DNA from 2 places in the Siminovitchia sp. FSL W7-1587 genome. Region 2 is predicted to be linked to the other one. Evidence: riboswitches for the same ligand, from Rfam matches in the RefSeq annotation. Region 2 holds a riboswitch; the other holds the start of a gene.
The links. Region 2 has a riboswitch for FMN ahead of ribD (bifunctional diaminohydroxyphosphoribosylaminopyrimidine deaminase/5-amino-6-(5-phosphoribosylamino)uracil reductase RibD). Riboswitches for the same ligand answer to the same signal wherever they lie in the genome.
Positions count from the first base shown of each region.

Region 1 (5,369 bases), 780 kb from region 2:
GAAGAAAAAGCGCGAGCCACTTACCAATGGATTATTAACATGAGTGATGATCCTGATTTAAATGACGGCCTGCGCTTTTTAAGGGAGAGGGAAATTGTTCATTCACAACGCTTCCGCGAGGCAGTGGAAATACTAAAAGAAGAAAGGGGCAAGAAGAAATTCTTTTAAGCTTTTACCAAACACCCCGATATTTCCCGAAAATATCGGGGTGTTTGCCTGTTCTACAAATTATCCTTTCATGCCTTGAAGCCAATCATCATAACATTCATCACAAAGTACTTCTTCCCTGTCCATGTCACTTACTTGGAAAGTGACGAAATGCCATTCATTTTCCTTCATATGCTTCGTACAATAAAAACAATTTTCGGACACCGTTCATCCTCCCAATGCTGGAATATGTATTAGTGTACAAAGATTGAACGTGACTTATTCGGAAAGTTTGCCTGTTTTTTCAAAAGAAGAGGGGTTTCTAGTCGATCATTCGACTGGAAACCCCATACTTGTGTAAAAACATACGATTCAATTTTCGAATTAAACGGCAGATCGTTTCGAAATTACTTACTTTCATGAAACAAGTTGATATCATATTGGCGTTTGATTTGTTCAAAAACCTGATAGCGATCGCCCCAGCTGTCTTCGTGCCATAAATCCTTGCTTTTATCAATAATTTCACAACGCAATTCTTGATATTCCTTTTCAGCCTTCTCTTTTCTCTCATAAAAAATTTTGACGGAACCGAACAATAATGCTCCAATGATGAATAGGTAAGCAAAATAGGCTGTCCCCATAATGGCCGAAACCGCTTCTATCGCCGATAGGTCATGAGGGATAATGAAATACTCGTAGCAAACATAACCTATCGCAAGACAATACAAACAAGCAATCGTTAAAAGAAAAAAATGAATGTTTTTGTAGCGGTCAAACTTGAGCTTTCTTTCAATTAAGTTCTGAATCATTTTTTTCGTCGCTTGGTCTGTTTGATTATCCAGTTTTTGAAAAATCATTTCCATAGTCATTGTTCCCTGCCTCCTCATAGACTTCTTCCTCAATCTATGATTCAGCTTGGGCATCTATGATAAATCTTTATGGCTTAGGAATTTTTAACGTTTGGCCGACACTGATTTCATTGCTGGATAATCCGTTTGCCTGTTTGATTTTGTCAACACCTTGCTGGGATTTATAATAATTCATCGCTATTCTAAACAAGGTTTCTCCAGGTTGTACTTGATGATAAATGACACCATCCTGCCCCTGCTGAGCTTGTTCATTGTTGCTAGGTGTCGTTTCCTTTTTGGGTGTCTGCTTTATCGGCTCTTCCTTTTTAGGTTCCTCTTTAACCGGTACCTCTTTTTTCACCTCTTGTTTTGGCGGAGGCTCCTGTTCTTTGACCTCAGTTGATTCTTCCTTTTGCTGCGCAGTATTCTCTTTTTCTGCCTCTTGTTTCTGTTCTTTTTCACTTACCTCTTTTTCAGTATCTTTTGAGGATTTCGCTTCATCAGTCTCAAAAAGGACTTCTTCCCCGGAACTGGAGTTTACACGATCGGCATTTGACTTGTCGCTGCCGTTAATGATTGCCAATATCGCAACCGGAAGCAACAACAGCACCATCACCAGGATAAGCGGAACGGATATTTTCACCTTACGCTTTTTTTTATGTCTTGATCTGTGGTATTCCGTCCTTGAAGGCAGACTTTCTATTTTTGCACCCGATTCATTTCCCTTTTTATTCATACCCATCATTTAACCCCTTCTTATGTTGTTGATCAAACTTCTTTTTTATATATATTCCCAGCAAAAAATCGATTGTAAAGTGCATCGCCATGACAGCGAACAATTGATTTCCGGACCATTCATATACAATCCCGATCCAAAAACTCAATACAAGGACATTGACGATTAGATACCAATGTGTCCAATAACGTATATGTATCAAAGCAAATATAATGCTGGCGATGATAAGGCCAAACTTGGTTTGAAGAATTCCCCTAAACAATAATTCCTCTGAAACAGCGACAACGCCTGCAACAACAGCTATATTCCAGTAAGACATGCCGGAAAATAGTTTTGTATTGATACCGCCGTCATCATAATACTTGTCAGGTAAAAAATTCATGAGCAGGATATCAATGAGGACAACGGCTACCCCATTGACCGCACCAAGCACAATCCATTTTGCTTCAAACCGAAAAAAAAGGTCCGGATCCCAAAAGCTCTCCACTAAAAACGATCCAGAGATGACGGCCATCAACAATATAATCAGCTGTGTGATGTATAAGTCTAGCAAAAGTTCTTTCCTGGTCATTTTGCTGATGAGATCAGCCTGTTTTTTTATTTTCATGAAGTCCACTCTTTTAAATCATTTTTATATTTCACAATGATGAACTTTATAACATTCTCATTGCAACTATATTTTATCATGAATTCAATTTTTCGACTATGTTCCCCCTCCTTCGTCAACAATAAAAAAGATTCATGAAAATATTTTTTTACTTCCCGGTTTATATTGTTGAAATGTCTAAGGAGGAGCATTAATATATATTCAGTAATGAAAATATTATGATTCACATATTCTGAATCATATGGAGGTTTTTTGTGTGGCAAAGTTTACGATTGTTGACCAGGATACTTGCATAGCGTGTGGAGCATGCGGAGCCGCTGCACCTGACATATATGACTATGATGATGATGGACTTGCTTACGTCGTCCTTGATCATAATCAAGGTACAGAGGAAGTGCCTGATATATTGGAGGATGACATGATGGACGCGTTTGAAGGTTGCCCAACGGATTCAATCAAAGTTGCCGATGAACCGTTTGATGGAGATGCCTTAAAGTTTGAATAAGCTTGCGTTCCTGCAAATCGCCGAGAGGCTGAGAGCCTACTTGGTCAATGCGGAGAATCATAACGAACAAAAGCTTGCAGATTCGCTTAACAAGTAGAAAAGCGCCGAAAACGGCGCTTTTTGGTTTATGCATTTTTATAAACGGCCTGCTTTTCGATCCAGTTTTTCATACGCGCATAAATCAATAAGAAAATAACTGTTACAATCAGTCCTTTGATGATATTAAACGGCAAGATCGCTGCCACGACCAATTGCCTTAGCGCGGAGGTGGACATCGGGTCCCATCCCAACAAAATGATGTAGGCGGGGAGTATCGCGACATAATTTAAAAAACTCATAAAAAGCGACATGAATAACGTTCCGACAATAAGTGAAACAGCAAGGCCCCATTTTTTATTAAGTCGTTTAAAAACATAGTAAGTCGGAAGAACAAAAACGATTCCCGCAATAAAGTTGGCAAAATTTCCAACAGGAATACCTGCTTCACTGCCGATCATGAGATAATCAATGATGTTTTTGATCAACTCGACCAAAACTGCCGCCAACGGGCCAAACATCAACCCGGCGATTAACGCGGGAATATCGCTGAAATCTACCGTCAAATATGCCGGAAACGGCGGAATTGGAAATTTAATGAGCATTAAAATGAATGATAGGCTGCTCAGCATTCCAATAGCTACAAATGATTTCGTATTCAATTTTCTCAAGATCCTCTCTCCTTTGAGATTCATCTCATTTCGAAGAAAGGTTTGCCGGCATCATCGCCAAATAAAAACCCTCAAAGAATCGACTTTGAGGGAGAATGATCGGCATGCGCAATAAACGTCCAAATTTTGCAATTTTGAACGCACGGCAACCTTCATCTTCTCCCATCCAGACTGTACTGTCGGCTTTGGATTCACACCAAATCCTGCCCCTAAAGAGGCTCGCGGGCTTAGAAGCTCTAAGGCTTCATCACCGCCGGTCGGGAATTTCACCACGCCCCGAAGATGAATCATATATTGTTGTTAGGTGTCATTATACAATAAAAAATGATTTATGTGAAGTGAAATATTTAGATCAATGACCAATCATGTTACCCATGAAACAAGAATTAACGCCAAGCTTCAACACTATCTGTTATTTAGCAGTCGGCAGGAAAATCGTAAAGGTTGTCCCTTCATCAAGTTTGCTGGCCACCGTCATCCTGCCATTATGGGCGTCGATGATATTTTTGGCAATGGCAAGCCCCAGGCCAGTTCCGGACTTTCCTCTTGTCCTTGCTTTATCTGCCTTATAAAATCTTTCAAACACAAAAGGCAGGTCCTCTTCGGGAATACCGGTTCCATCATCTTCAACTGTGATCATAATACCATTGTCGACAGTTGTCTGGCTGACCTGTATATTTCCCCCTTCATGCGTATGCCTAATGGCATTATCAATCAGATTGGTCAACACTTGTTCAATGCGATCAGAGTCAAGTGAAAAATATACGTTATCTTCGACACTGCTTTTGAGTTCAATGTTGTTCTCCCGCGCAATGGCCTGAAATTTGGATGTGATTCTTTGCACAAATTTGCCAACATCCACTTTTTCATAATGAAGCGCTGTATGGCCCGCTTCCATTCTGGCTAAATCGAGCAACTCATTAACAAGCCTGCCGATTCTCAGCGATTCGTCATAGATGATTTTAATAATTTCCCGCTTTTCTTCTTCTGATCCGGCAATATCATCAATAATGGCTTCACTGTATCCTTGGAGCATGGCGATCGGCGTCCGGAGTTCATGGGAAACATTGGCCACGAAATCAATGCGTAACTTGTCAAGGCGCCGCTCTTCTGTCATGTCCCTGATAACGGCTACCGCGCCCCGGACGTTTTTCTGGTCATGGGTATAGAGCGGACTTACAATCACGACATAATATCTCCCCTGAATAGAAAGTTCCCCGGTTTGCTCCGCCTCATCGGCAATCGCTTTCTCAAGCAAAGCAGCCAATTCAGAAGGCATAGGGTGTTCCGAATCCATTTCATCGTAAGGCCATAGATGCAGAAAACGCTCTGCCGGAGGATTTGTAATTAAAATCGTACCGTCGCGGCTGAATGTCATAACGCCGTCCGCCATACTGCTTAATATGCTCGTAAGCTGTTCTTTCTCCTGGCGAAGTACGTTCATATTAAACTTCAGCCGTTTCCCCATCTGATTAAAAGCATTGGCCAGTTCGCCGATTTCATCATGAGTCAAAAAGGGAACACGTGTATCAAAGTATCCTTTTGAAAGCTCGAAGGCGGCCTCTCTCATTTTTCTGAGAGGTGCAGTAATACGTGTTGATAAGAAGAAAGCAAATACAGTCGTCAACACGATCGCGATTCCGGCCGCAAGCAAAATCAAATTTGCTGTTTGTTTTGTCGTTTCCTTTAACACACCGAGAGACTGATAGATAAAAATGGCTCCACTTTCACCTTCATTCAAACTGAAAGGCACCCCGGCAATGATATAGTTTTTAAATCGTCCGCCGGTTTCTTCCATCTCCGACAAGGATATTTCCTT
Region 1 covers NZ_CP150169.1:4,428,099-4,433,467, reverse strand. The annotation lists gene NST31_RS20880 (manganese catalase family protein) at 1-168, shown strand, start outside; gene NST31_RS20875 (hypothetical protein) at 229-372, opposite strand; gene NST31_RS20870 (DUF2663 family protein) at 555-1,016, opposite strand; gene NST31_RS20865 (LysM peptidoglycan-binding domain-containing protein) at 1,084-1,740, opposite strand; gene NST31_RS20860 (type II CAAX endopeptidase family protein) at 1,724-2,338, opposite strand; gene NST31_RS20855 (ferredoxin) at 2,595-2,843, shown strand; gene NST31_RS20850 (ECF transporter S component) at 2,969-3,550, opposite strand; FMN riboswitch at 3,701-3,838, opposite strand; gene NST31_RS20845 (ATP-binding protein) at 3,963-5,369, opposite strand, start outside.
Region 1: linked by a shared signal. The riboswitch ahead of NST31_RS20850 (ECF transporter S component) and the one ahead of ribD (bifunctional diaminohydroxyphosphoribosylaminopyrimidine deaminase/5-amino-6-(5-phosphoribosylamino)uracil reductase RibD) in region 2 are both predicted to bind FMN.

Region 2 (5,369 bases):
CAAAAACAATTCTCAAAGCAACAATAAATAGGAAAGCCCAAACTGTTTCAATCAACTCATTGTTGGAAATTGACTGTTTAGCTTTCTTGAGGATCTTCTTGATAAAAGTAGTTAGGGGTTAAAATTTCGTTGTTATAAGGTTTATGAAAAATATGAGTTGTTGCTGGAGATATTGGTGGAATAAGCCATGTCCAATCCCCGGTGACCGGGCGTCCGCTTTTTATTTCGTTTTCTTCAAATTGTTTCAATTGCTTGGCTGCCGTATGATGGTCGACAATCGTGACACCCGCTTTTTCATAAGAATGCAACACCGCGATATTTAATTCAATTAAAGCTTTGTCCATCCATAATGATCGGTTGGACTGAATATCCAAGCCCATGATTTCCGCCACTTTTGGCAGTAAATGATAACGGTCTTCATCCGCCAAGTTTCTTGCTCCAATTTCGGTCCCCATATACCAACCATTAAACGGAGCCAGCGGATAATCAATTCCGCCTATCTCTAAACGCATATCTGAAATAATGGGAACAGCGTACCACCTTATATCCAGCTTGCTAAAACCAGTAAGCTCCGGGTGAGTTATAGGAACTTCTTTCACCATTTCCTTGGGAATCTCATATAGCTTTGGTTCTTCCCCATATTCTTGAACGACAAGCGGAAGAATATCGAAGGGGGTTTTGTTTCCTCGCCACCCCATTTTTACGCACATGTTGGTCAATTTGATAGACGTTGAATCTCCAATTACTTGATCGCCTTCTTTGTATCCGGCATAACGTATTAATTGATGGTTCCAAACTCTGATTGGATTTTTTCCGTTTTTTCGGGGCGCAAAGATCGTGATAGTAGGCCTGATTTTCCCATTATTTGTAGCATATTCAATATGTTTTATTAATGTTTTATAGGCGTCGTCTGCTGTTTGTACATGCCGCGCATCAAAAACATGCAGCCTATTCCAGAGCAATCGCCCTATACAGCGATTACTATTTCGCCACGCCATTTTGGCTCCGTGTTCTAATTCAAAAGTCTTGTGAACATAAGTTCCGGTAGCGTTTATTTCATTTTTTATTTCCTCAATTCGTTTCAATTGCTTTTCTTTAGAAATCCCAAGTTCACTGTAACAATTATTTATAAAGTGGGCTGCTTCCATGAGTAATTGATGTGTTTTCACATGCTGAATCATTCATATCAACTCCATACATCTAGTTAGTTTATCACTAATACATGATTGCAGTACTTAAATAACATGCATATTTAGTGAACTTTTTATTCGATAGATATGACTGGGAAGATCCTTTTTTACATAAATAAAGTGCAAAGTTATGTATTATTACGATTCATAATGGGGCGTCAGTTCAAGGCCTTAAAAATCGTTCACTTGCTTTTTATGTGATTTATACATGTTTTTAATGAGCACACGACGATCACGCACGGTTAAAAGAAAAGGTTTAAGAACTTCAGAACGGTAATGTGTGTGTTCATAAAGGTGAATTTCATGAGAATTGATGTTAAGATGGATTATCTATTGCAATTGTTTAATTACCAGAAGCGTTAGAACCGAAGCATCCTCAACAGTGATAGGCGCCTGATATATGAACTACTCAGTGTGGCTAAAGTGGGACGTCTTATAAAGCTTCAAAAAAATCGTTCTTTGAATGGTTTGGTGGGAAGTAAGAGAAAGAAAGCTCTTGCTTTTACAGGCTGTCGGAAAACCCCCGACAAGAAAGCTCTTGCTTTTATTTTTTTATGCTGATAGAATTTAACCAATCGAAAGTGTAAAATCACTGGTAGACGTTTGGTCGTTTTTCTAACGCATAAATGTTTATAATAAACACTTTCGAGTAAAGGGAGAAACCAGTGATCATAAAAATTCGAATAAGTTTTCCTTCGGGGCAGGGTGAAAATCCCTACCGGCGGTGATGAGATGATCTCTCTTAGCCCGTGACCCGTCTTGTGTCAAGACGGTGGATTTGGTGAAATTCCAAAGCCGACAGTGATAGTCTGGATGGGAGAAGGAAACTGGCGTTAGGACAAAACATGCTTGTAAGCATGCTTATTTTTCTATGGAAAAGCTTTGTCCAAACGTTAACTTTGCTGTTCTTTTAAGCCCCGAAACAAATCGTTTCGGGGCTTTTCCGTCGAGATCATGGTCATTTTGAAAGGAGGAGCCATGCCTGATAAAGAATTTTATATGAAATTGGCATTGCAGCTTGCCGAGTCTGTTATCGGACAAACAAGCCCGAACCCGCCCGTTGGTTGTGTCGTTGTAAAAGACGGCCGGATCATCGGTATGGGAGCGCATATGAAAGCCGGAGAGCCGCATGCAGAAGTAAATGCGCTTATGCAGGCGGGAGACAAGGCTGAAGGAGCCGATCTGTATGTTACGCTTGAACCTTGTTCACATACGGGGAAAACGCCGCCATGCGCAAACCTGATCATTCGCAAAAAGATTAGAAATGTCTATATCGCGAGTGTTGATCCGAACCCGCTTGTTGGGGGAAAAGGCGCAGACAAATTGCGCGATGCCGGAATTTTTGTTGAGGCGGGAATATGTGAAGATGTTTCCCGAACTTTGTATAAACACTATTTTCATTTTATCAAAACAAAAAAGCCGTTCGTCACATTGAAAACAGCTGTTACCTTCGACGGAAAAACAGCAGCTGCGAGCGGGAACAGCAAATGGATTACTTCAAAAGAGGCGCGGATGGATGTTCATGAATATCGCCATCGCCACGATGCGATTTTAATTGGTGTGAACACAGTCCTGGCCGATAACCCCCATCTCACCACTCGATTGCCCCAAGGTGGAATACATCCCATTCGAATTTTGTTAGATACCCTTTTAACCATACCTTTGCAAGCCAATATGCTTCATGATAGTGTCGCCCCAGTCATTGTTGTGTGCGGGAAAGGTGCTCAACAAAGCAGACAGGTTGCTCTTGAACAACTGGGTGTACAAGTAAAAAGAATGCCATCAGACATGATTCATATTGATTCACTGCTTACGTGGCTGGGAGAAGAACAAATTACTTCATTGTTTGTTGAAGGAGGAAGTACGGTCCATTCTTCTTTTATTCAGGCTCAGGCATTTCAAGAAATAATCATGTATATGGCGCCAAGGATATTATCTGATGATAAAGGCCGCCCAGTGTTTGGCGGAACGCCAAAAGAGCTGATAAAAGAAGGAACCCCCATCGCGTTCCAAGCGGTTGAAAAAGTAGGTCCCGACATTAAGATTATTGCTGTGCCAAAGGAAGGGGGAGAAGACGATATTTACCGGGATTGTTGAAGAAATTGGAACTGTTTCGAAGGTGGTACACGGTTCTACATCCTTTACGATCATGATTGCAGCCAAAACAGTGTTGCAAGATGTTCATTTAGGAGACAGTATCGCTGTCAATGGTGTATGTCTTACAGTTTCTAAGTTTGATGCCAATTCCTTTGCGGCCGACATCATGCCTGAAACGTATATGGCCACCGCCTTGAAAAAATTGCGGACTGGTTCGGTTGTCAACCTTGAACGGGCAATGAGAGCCGATGGCAGATTCGGAGGACATTTTGTGAGCGGCCACGTCGACGGCACAGGTACCATTATAGAGAAAAAGCGCAGTGAGAACGCGTTGTATGTAACGATTCAAGTACCCGATACATGTCATTCCTTTATTCATGATAAAGGTTCGATTGCCATTGATGGAACCTCATTGACCGTGTTTGGCGTGAAGGGAAACAACATTACTATTTCCCTCATTCCGCATACACAAACAGCAACCATTCTGGCCGAAAAAGCGGTTGGAGATCCAGTAAATATAGAATGTGACATGCTTGCAAAATATGTCTTTCATATGCTCAACAAAACAGGCCAATCAAACAGGGGTGTCACAATGGAAACCCTTGTCAACAATGGTTTTTTATAAATTCCGTATTTCAAGGGGAAAGTCGCTAGTAATCTGGACAAGTGACTAGTTATGTAAGTCAAGCCGCTACTATTTCAGAAAGTTGCTGGTAATTAGAGCCAAGCCGTTACTATTTCGTAAAAGTTGAAAGTAAATGAGTCAAGCCGCTACTATTTCAGAAAGTTGCTAGTAATTAGAGTCAAGCCGCTACTATTTCGTAAAAGTCGAAAGTAAAAGAAGTCAAGTAGCTAGTATTCCAAAAAGGTCGCAAGGATTTTAAAAAAGTTGCTAGTATTCCGATTTGTAGCATGTGTGCATGTAAGGTGCCGTAAGACTCCCCTTTCAAAATCTTGAGTGAATACAAAAGGTCTAAGTGGGAGCAAACGGCACCTAAATGCCCGATTGGTTCAACTAACATTCAGTAGGAGCCCTACTGAATGAAGTTTCACTTTATTTGATCAGTTCTGAATGGAGAAAGTATGGAGGTGAAAATATGTTTGCTGATATTGAAACTGCATTGGAAGAATTGAAAAAAGGAAAAATGATTATCGTTGTTGATGATGAGGATCGGGAAAATGAAGGGGATTTTGTTGCTCTCGCCGAAAAAGCGACCCCGGAAGTGATTAATTTTATGGCGAAACAGGGGCGAGGTCTTATCTGTACACCGATTACAAAAGAGTTGGCGGTCGATTTGAATTTGCCGAAAATGGTGCTTGAACATACAGATCCGCTCGGAACGGCCTTTACTGTCAGCATAGATCATATTTCCACCCATACAGGTATCAGCGCATTTGAGCGCTCTACAACGATATTAAAAATGCTTGAAGACGGCGCAAAACCTGCTGATTTTAACAGACCGGGCCACGTATTTCCCCTCGTAGCTGTGGACGGGGGAGTATTAAAGCGGCCGGGACATACGGAAGCTGCGGTGGATCTTGCTGTATTATGTGGTGCAAAGCCGGCGGGCGTTATTTGTGAAATTATGAATGACGATGGAACGATGGCACGTCTTACAGATCTTGAAAAGTTGGCCGGCCAATTTGGCTTGGTCATGATTACAATAAAAGATTTAATCATGTACAGGCTTTTTTCAGAATCGCAGATGAGCCGGGAAGCGGAGACGAAACTCCCTACGAAGTACGGAGATTTTAAGATGATCGGTTATGTAGATAAAACGGACGGGAAAGAACATGTGGCACTTGTAAAAGGGGATGTTTCTTCCGATTCGCCTATTATTGTCCGCTTGCATTCTGAATGTTTAACAGGGGATGTGTTCGGTTCATGCCGCTGCGACTGCGGCCCTCAACTAGAGGCTGCCCTAGAACGAATTTCTGAAGAGGAAAACGGTGTACTGCTTTATTTGCGCCAAGAAGGAAGAGGGATCGGGCTTGTCAATAAATTAAAAGCCTACCAATTGCAGGATGAAGGATATGATACGGTGCAGGCGAATGAAAAGCTCGGTTTCCCCGCCGACATGC
Region 2 covers NZ_CP150169.1:677,289-682,657, reverse strand. The annotation lists gene NST31_RS03285 (nitric oxide synthase oxygenase) at 78-1,181, opposite strand; FMN riboswitch at 1,878-2,019, shown strand; gene ribD (bifunctional diaminohydroxyphosphoribosylaminopyrimidine deaminase/5-amino-6-(5-phosphoribosylamino)uracil reductase RibD) at 2,169-3,287, shown strand; gene ribE (riboflavin synthase) at 3,268-3,912, shown strand; gene NST31_RS03270 (bifunctional 3,4-dihydroxy-2-butanone-4-phosphate synthase/GTP cyclohydrolase II) at 4,385-5,369, shown strand, end outside.